Regions from separate parts of the Pigmentiphaga daeguensis genome, predicted to be linked through region 1. Evidence: predicted binding sites of a transcription regulator. Region 1 holds the regulator's gene; the other holds the start of a gene.
The links. The regulator LexA, encoded in region 1, represses DNA repair genes until DNA is damaged. The targets are predictions, from matches to a motif close to ACTGTATNNNNATACAGT.

Region 1 (4,208 bases):
TCTTGGGTATTCAATCCGTTTCACACCTGGGGCTGTCCTGCCGGCCCGCCCTCCTCGCCCTGCCGGACGATGGCGGCCTGCTGGATGTGCAGCCTCAGTCTGCTTGAACCTTTCCGGGTCGGTGCCAGGAACCCTTCGATCCGGATCGACCGGCCCAGCGCCTCGCGCTCGAGCCTGCCGGCCAGATCGCCGACGACGACTGCGTTGACGAGCATCTCGACCCGGCGGGGTCTCCCGCCTTCGATCAGCTCGGATTCGTGGGCAAGCGCCAGTTCCAGCACCGGGATTCCGGCGGGGGTATACCTGAGCGGCTTGCACTCGACCACCTGGGCGGTCAGATGAACCTTGTTCAACGCCGTGTCGTCCGTGGCATCGACGGGCTCCCGCTACGGCGGGCCTGCGATGCGGGCGGTCGGCAACGACCTGTCATGCCAGTCCAGCCGGGGCTCAGGCCTCGGCGGGGGCGGCTTCGGTGGACACCTTGCGGGCCTCCTCGCGCTCGACGATCTTCATCATCGGCGACGGGGCGGTCTCGGCCTTCTTCATCTTGACGACGAGATGGCGCAGCACGGCATCGTTGTAGCGGAAAGCGTGCTCGAGTTCGTCCAGCGTGAGTTGGCCGCACTCGATGTTCATGCACACGTAGTGAGCCTTGACGAGCTTCTGGATCGGGTACGCCAGCTGGCGGCGGCCCCAGTCTTCCAGACGGTGGATCGTGCCGCCCTGGCTGGTGATCAGCGACTTGTAACGGTCGACCATGGCCGGAACCTGCTCGCTCTGGTCCGGGTGAACGATGAAAACTACTTCATAGTGACGCATCGAAGCTCCTTATGGATGGTCCCGCGGGCGTCCGGATGGGGCCCGCTGTAGGCGCAAGTCCGCTCAAGCGTCTAGAGTCGGACAAGGGATCAATCTGGCGAAAAAATGGCTTCCGCCAAAAATCAAGCCCTCTATTATCGCCCGCAGAAGGGCAAAAAGCAAGCCAAAGGCCCGAGAACCGCCGTGCGGCGTGGTTTCGGGGCCCATTTCCGGGCATGGATGCACCGCCGCGGTTGCGGGCTGGCCGGCCTCGCACGGGCGGATCAATACGTGTCGAAGGCGCCCTGGATGTCGTCCATGCCCGCGCCCAGCGCCAGCATCAGCAGCACGCGCGCCTTCCACGGCGACAGCGTACCGGCGCCGGGCAGCCCGCCCGAGGCCGCGACGCAGCCGCTGCCCGTGCGGGTCGCGCGGACCACGGCCACGCCGCCGCGCTCCAGTCCGTCCAGCGCCTCTTGCGCGTCGGCGCTGGCCGAACCGTTGCCGGTCCCGGCCCAGACCAGGCCGCGCGCCCCGGTGGATCCCACCGCCCGGATCAGGGCGGCCGAGCCGCCGGCATAGCCGGCCAGCACCTCGACCGGAGGCAGCGGCGTGGCGGCCGTGAAAGGCGTGGCGCTGGTGTGCGGACGTTCCGGCCGCCCCATCCAGGCGACCCGGCCGTCCTGGACCCAGCCCAGGGCGCCCGCGTTGGGCGAAGCAAAGGCATCGGGCCGGTTGGCATTGGTCTTGGACGCGTCGCGCGCGCCCAGGATCTGGTGGTTGAGCACGACCAGCACGCCGCGCCCGGCCGCCTGCGGATGGGCGGCCACCGTGGCCGCGTCCAGCAGGTTCAGCGGGCCGTCGGGAGACAGCGCGGTCGCCGGGCGCATCGCGCCCACCAGAACCACCGGCCTGTCGGTCTTGAGCACCAGGTGGAGGTAATACGCGCTTTCCTCGAGCGTGTCCGTACCGTGGGTGACGATCACGCCGTCGGCGCCTGCGTCGAGCAGTGACTGCACCCGCCCGGCCAGCGACTGCCAGAAGGCGGGCGTGGCGTTCTTGCTGTCGATGGCCGCGAACTGCTCGGCCCGGATGTCGGCCACTTCGTCCAGGCCTGGCACGCTGGCGCACAGCTCGGCCACGTCCAGCGCGCCGGCGGCATAGGCCATCGTGGCCTGGGGGCGGGCGCCGGCCCCGGCGATGGTGCCGCCGGTGGCGACGATGCAAAGACGTGGCAGGGACATGGCGGACGCGGGCACGGAAGGACGAGAGCCCGATGATACCCGCGGCCGGATTGGCGTTCCCGCGACACTTGCGTTTTTCGCTTGCGTCGCGCATCGATACTGTATAAAAATACAGTTACTGGATAAAACCACAGAAGCCCGACACGCGCCGTCGCCACCCGGTGGCGGGCGCCCCGCCACGGAGCCCGAGATGTCCAAGCTGACCGCACGCCAACAAGAAATCCTGGATCTCATTCGCCAGGCCATCGTCAAGACCGGCTTTCCGCCCACCCGGGCCGAAATCGCCCAGGCGCTGGGCTTTCGCTCGCCCAACGCGGCCGAGGAACACCTGAAGGCGCTGGCGCGCAAGGGCGTACTGGAATTGTCCGCGGGCACCTCCCGCGGGATACGGCTGAAAGACCCCGTCGCGGCCGAACCGCCGCTCCAGCTCACGCACCCCGTGCTGGCGCAACTGGTGCTACCGCTGGTGGGCCGGGTCGCCGCCGGCAGCCCCATCCTGGCCACCGAGCACATCGACAAGGAAATCGGCGTGGACGAGGCCCTGTTCTCGCAGCGGCCCGACTACCTGCTCAAGGTACGCGGCAACAGCATGCGCGACGCCGGCATCCTCGACGGCGACCTGCTCGCGGTCAAGAAGGCCGCCCAGGCCCGCGACGGGCAGATCATCGTGGCCCGCCTGGGCGACGACGTCACCGTCAAGGAACTGCGCTACACCGAAACCGGCCTGAGCCTGCTGCCGGCCAATCCCGACTTCCAACCCATCGAAGTCGATCGCGAGCGCGACGATTTCGCGCTCGAGGGCATCGCCGTCGGCCTGATCCGGGCCGGCCTGGTGCATTGAAGACCCAGACGGACGACCATCATGAAACACTGCACGCCCAGCTCCAGTCTTTCCAGCGGCTTTCCCGCGCTCGACGCCGCCCTGCCCCAGGCCGGATGGCCCGTCGGCGCACTTACCGAAATCCTGGTCCCGCGCGTCGGGCATGGCGAGTTGAACCTGCTCGGCCCGCTGCTGAGCCGGCTCACCAAGGCCGGCCGCACGGTGGCCTTGCTGGTGCCGCCGTACTTGTCCTACGCCCCCGCGCTGATCCAGCACGGCGTTTCGCTGGAATGCGTCAAGCTCGTGCGCACCGACCACCCCCTGGACGGCCTGGACCAGCTGGAATCCGGCGTGCGGGCGGGCGAGTTCGCGGCGCTGGTCGCCATCCTGCCCCCTGACCAGGCGGCCGCGCAATCCGAAAGCACGGTGCGCCGCCTGTACATGGCCGCGCGGCTGGCCGCCTGCCCCGCCTTCCTGTTCCATACCTGCAGCACGCCCGCCACGACCTCGGCATCCCAATTGCGGCTGCTGGCGGACATGAGCCAGGCCGGCCAGATCCGGCTCCAGCGCATCGCGCCGGCTGCCCAGGGCGGCGAAGGCGCGGTCACGCTGGACATCGGCCAGCAAACGGTGCGTGCGGGGTTCAAGCCGGGGTTCAAACGTGCGGCCGGGCTCGCCGCGGCGGGAACGCACACGCGCACCGCCGAGGAAACGGACACGCATGGCACGGATGCGGATACGCTGCCGGCGCAACGGCCCATCATCCCGCGAACCGGGCAACATGGGCCGCATGCCAAACCGACTCCCGCGAATCGCAGCCCGTGGCCCTTCAAGCAACGTCGCGGCGCAAGCAGCAGCCGAAGCTATCCTTCCGCACTGGCGCTGCTGTTTTCTCGAGGCTGGAACGCCTGAGTCTCCCTACGGCACTCGCAGCAGGATAAGACTGCTGCGGAGCCTGTGCTCCGATGCTCCATTGCCCACGAATTTTTGAAATTCGTGGGCTTTTTTACGTCTCACCGGCGGATCTACGCACTTGCGGAAGTTGTTGTAAGCCAGCAATCCCCCCCCATTTGGAGTACGTATTTTTTCGTACTCATTGCTAGGCTGGTTGCTCCACTCCCCTCGCTGCGCCAATCCCGGAAGAGGCCATCATGCAAGCGAAATCCCACGTCCTCCACGCCCTTGCGGTACTTGCCACGGCTGCGGCCGCATCCGTCTGGTGTGCCAGCGCGGCTGCCCAAGGCGTCTCGATCGGAGGCTCGGGTTCAAGCTCGGGTTCGGACGGCCCCCGTGCCGTCGAGGAACAGTCCGCAGCCATCAGCTACAGCTCTCGCGCGGCGGCCTGC
Region 2 (4,208 bases), on a different contig from region 1:
TGCAGGGCCTGACCAATTTCCCCGAGGCCGAGGTGCCCGCCTCGGCCTGCGTCGACTACCTGGAGGGACGCGACGACGTCGATGCCTCGCGCATCGGCATCATGGCATTGTCGCTGGGCGGCTATCACGCGCCGCGCGCCGCCGCCTTCGAACCCCGCCTGCGCTGCTGCGTGGCCTGGGGCGCCAACTACGACTGGGGCGCGACCCAGCGCTACCGCCACCAGAGCCAGGACCCGCGGCTACCCGTTCCGCATTACTGGGAACATGTGATGTGGGTGTTCGGCCAGACCACCATGGAAGGCCTGCTGGCCACGGCGGACCGCATGACGCTGGAGGGCGTGCTGCATCGCATACGCTGCCCCATCCTGGTCACGCACGGCGAGAACGACCGGCAGATCAAGCTGGTCCAGGCCGAACGCCTGGTCGCCGAATGCGTGAACAGCCCCAAGGCGGAGCTGTTCGTCCATACGCTGCGCGATGGCGGCGCCGAGCATTGCAGCGTCGACAACCTGGCGCTGGGCGTGGACGCCATCGCTGACTGGATCGGCGCAACCATGCGGGAGCTTGGGCAGCGCCCGCAGGATCGACGCCCGCGCTAGCCGGCCTTCGCCCCGAACTTGGCCGGCACGACGACGGCACGATCGTCCGCGCCGGCCTCGGGCGACGCCGGCGCCTTCCTGGCGTGCTTGAGGCGGTAGTCCTCGAGGAACTTGGCGATGCGGCCGATGGCCTCGCGCAGATCCGCCTCGTGCGGCAGGAACACGATGCGGAAGTGGTCGGGATGCGGCCAGTTGAACCCCGTTCCCTGCACCAGCATCACCCGCGTGGCTTCCAGCATCTGCAGGAAGAACTGGCGGTCGTCCTCGATGGGATACACCTCGGGATCCAGCCGCGGGAACATGTAGAGCGCGGCCTGCGGCTTGACGCAGGTCACGCCGGGAATGGCGGTGATCAATTCATAGGCCAGGTCGCGCTGCTGGCGCAGCCGGCCCCCCGGGGCCACCAGGTCGTTGATGCTCTGGTAGCCGCCCAGCGCGGTCTGGATCGCCCACTGGCCCGGCACGTTCGCGCACAGCCTCATGTTGGCGAGCATGTTCAGGCCGTCGATGTAATCGCGCGCGGCGCGCTTGTCGCCCGAGACCACCAGCCAGCCCGCGCGGTAGCCGCAGGCGCGGTAGCTCTTGGACAGCGAGTTGAAGGTCAGCGTCAGCACGTCGGTGGACAGGCTCGCCAGCGCGGTGTGGCGGGCGTCGTCGTACAGCACCTTGTCGTAGACCTCGTCGGCCAGGATGACCAGCCCGTGCTCGCGCGCGATGGCGACGATCTCCTGCAGCACGTGGTCGGGATAGACCACGCCGGTCGGGTTGTTCGGGTTGATGACCACGATCCCCTTGGTGCGCGGGGTGATCTTGGCCCGGATGTCGTCCAGGTCGGGAATCCAGCCCTTGGCCTCGTCGCACAGGTAGTGCACGGGCGTGCCGCCCGACAGGCTCACGACCGCCGTCCACAGCGGGTAGTCCGGCGCGGGCAGCAGCAACTCGTCGCCGTCGTCCAGCAGCGCGTTGGTGGCCATCGCGATCAGGTCGGAGGCGCCGTTGCCCAGGTAGATGTCTTCCAGTGTCACGCCCTGCACGCCCTGCGCCTGGGTGTAGTGCATGACCGCCTTGCGCGCGGCGAAGATGCCCTTGCTGTCCGAATAGCCCGCCGAGTTGGGCAGGTTGCGGATCATGTCGAGCTGGATTTCCTCGGGAGCGTCGAAACCGAACACGGCCAGGTTGCCGATGTTGAGCTTGATGAGCTTCTGGCCTTCGTCTTCCATCTGCTTGGCCCTGTCCATGATGGGGCCGCGGATGTCGTACAGGACGTGGGCTAGTTTGTTCGATTTGTTGATGGGTTTCATGCACGGTCTTCCGGAGAGTGGGGCAGCAGCGCTCCCAAGCCAAGATACTAGAACATAGAACACGAAATCCCCAAAAAGCGGGGGGCCGCCTCGGCGTTGCGATGGCTTTCCACGGCTTGACTCGATCACTGTATATTTATACAGTATCCTGCCGTAAACCGTTGTTGTCCCATGCCTTCTGCCGGAATCTCCACGCCGCGCGCCAGCACCGCGATCCATCCCCTCCTGTGGCGGGGATCGCAGCTTGCCCGCAACTGCCGCCCCGGCCTGGATACCGGCCATGCCGAGCTTTCCCGCCAGTTGCCCGACGGCGGGTGGCCGCTGGGCAGCCTGACCGAACTGCTGCTGCCGCAGCCGGGCATAGGCGAAATCCGCCTGTTGCTGCCGGCGCTGCGGCAATTGCCCGCCCAACGCAGCATCGTCCTGCTCCACCCGCCCCACCAGCCGTCCGTCCAGGCTTGGCAAGCCCATCGCTTCGCCAGCCGGCAACTGCTGTGGGTCGCGCCCGCCCACGCGGCCGACGCCCTGTGGGCGGCCGAGCAAGTCCTCAAGCAAGGGCATTGCGGCGCCCTGCTGTACTGGGCCTCCCGCCCGCCCGCGACCGCCCTGCGCCGGCTGCACCTGGCCGCCCAGGCCGGCGATACCGCCTTCTTCCTGTTCCGCCCCGCCGAATCGGCCCGCCAGGCATCGCCCGCGCCGCTGCGCCTGCTGTTGCATCCCGCCGGCGACCAACTGCGCGTGGACATCCTCAAGCGCCGCGGCCCCGTCCACGACACCAGCCTGCTGGTGCCGCTCGCGCCTTCGCGCGCGGCTCCGGCCGCGGGTTCGATTCCCGCCTTTTCCGAGCCTTCCCATGCGCCTGTGGATCAGCGTCTACCTGACGCACCCCAGCCTCGACGCACTGAGCCCGTCCTGGCCGGATGACGCGGCCGGCCCGCTGGTGGTCCTCGAACACGAGGCGGTGGTGGCCGTGACGCCTGCCGCCGCGCAACTGGGCGTGCGGCCGGGCATGCGCAAGAAAGGCGCCGGCGCCCTGGCCCCGCATGCCGCGTTCATCCAGCGGGATATCGAGCGCGAACGGCAACTGCTCGATGCCGCCGCGCTGGCCATGCTGCAATACACGCCGGAAGTCACCCTTGGCCCCGACACCAGCCTGCTGCTCGACGTCCACGCCAGCCTGCGTGTCTTCCGCGGCCCCCTGGCGCTGTGCCGGCGCATCCGGCGCACGCTGGAACAACTGGGCTGCCGGGCCCGCGTCGGCATGGCGCCGACCGCCCATGGCGCCTGGCTGCTGGCGGCGCGGGCCACGCCCGGCCCGCGCCGCGTCCTGCGGCTGGACCGGCTGCTGCGCCGGATGGACCCACTGCCCTGCCTGCTGCTGCCGCCGGCGCGGCCGCACCAGGCCTGGCTGGACGGCATAGGGTGCCGTACCCTTGCCGCCCTGATGCGGCTGCCGCGCGCCGGCCTGCAAAAGCGCTGCGGCCACGCCCTGCCGCACATGCTCGACCAGGCTCGCGGCCAGGCGCCCGAGCTGTTCGACTGGATCCGCGCGCCGCTCCGGTTTTCCGCGCGCCTGGAACCGATCGCCCGCCTCGAGCACACCGCTGCCGTCCTGATCGTGGCCCGCCGCCTCGTCCAGCAGCTCGTGGGATGGCTGGGCGCTACGCATACAGCGGCCAGCGCCATCGTTCTCCTGCTGGAGCACGAACGCGGCCGCCACGCCCGGCCGCCCACGCGGCTGACCGTGGCCCTGGCCCAGCCCGGCTGGCAGGCCGATCACCTGCTGCGCCTGCTCAAGGAACATCTCGAACGCCTGACGCTGGAAGCGCCGGCCATCGCCGTGGCCCTGCACGCCGACCAGCTCGTCTCCCGCGCCGCGCCCTCCGAATCCTTGTTCACCGATCCCGGCGGCACCCCGGCCGACCACGACCGCCTGCTGGAACTGCTGACGGCGCGGCTGGGCGCCGACCGCGTGCTGGCCGCCCGGCCACGCGCCGACCATCGGCCGGAAGCCGCCAATTGCTGGCAACCGGCCTTGTCGGCGTCACGTACTGGTCCTCAGGACATGGCCTTCGAGGCCGAACGCCCGCTGTGGCTGCTCGCGCAGCCCATTGCCCTGGTCCTGCGCGGCAACCGGCCCTACTACGGCACCCCGCTGCGCCTGCTGCGCGGCCCCGAACGCCTGGAAAGCGGCTGGTGGGACGGCGCCCCCATCTCGCGCGACTACTTCGTGGCCGAAAGCGAAAACGGCATCCGCTACTGGCTCTACCTGGACCAGGCGCTGGACGAACCGCGCTGGTACCTGCAC

Region 2: the regulator LexA is predicted to act here: its motif matches at 2,028-2,045, upstream of imuA (translesion DNA synthesis-associated protein ImuA).

Annotation. Positions count from the first base shown of each region.
Region 1 is NZ_BAAAEN010000001.1:496,371-500,578, forward strand. It holds gene priB (primosomal replication protein N) at 21-353, opposite strand; gene rpsF (30S ribosomal protein S6) at 448-819, opposite strand; gene ABD104_RS02420 (asparaginase) at 1,083-2,042, opposite strand; gene lexA (transcriptional repressor LexA) at 2,233-2,883, shown strand; gene ABD104_RS02430 (hypothetical protein) at 2,905-3,774, shown strand; gene ABD104_RS02435 (hypothetical protein) at 4,014-4,208, shown strand, end outside.
Region 2 is NZ_BAAAEN010000021.1:109,209-113,416, forward strand. It holds gene ABD104_RS22605 (alpha/beta hydrolase family protein) at 1-599, shown strand, start outside; gene ABD104_RS22610 (pyridoxal phosphate-dependent aminotransferase) at 596-1,900, opposite strand; gene imuA (translesion DNA synthesis-associated protein ImuA) at 2,072-2,824, shown strand; gene ABD104_RS22620 (Y-family DNA polymerase) at 2,754-4,208, shown strand, end outside.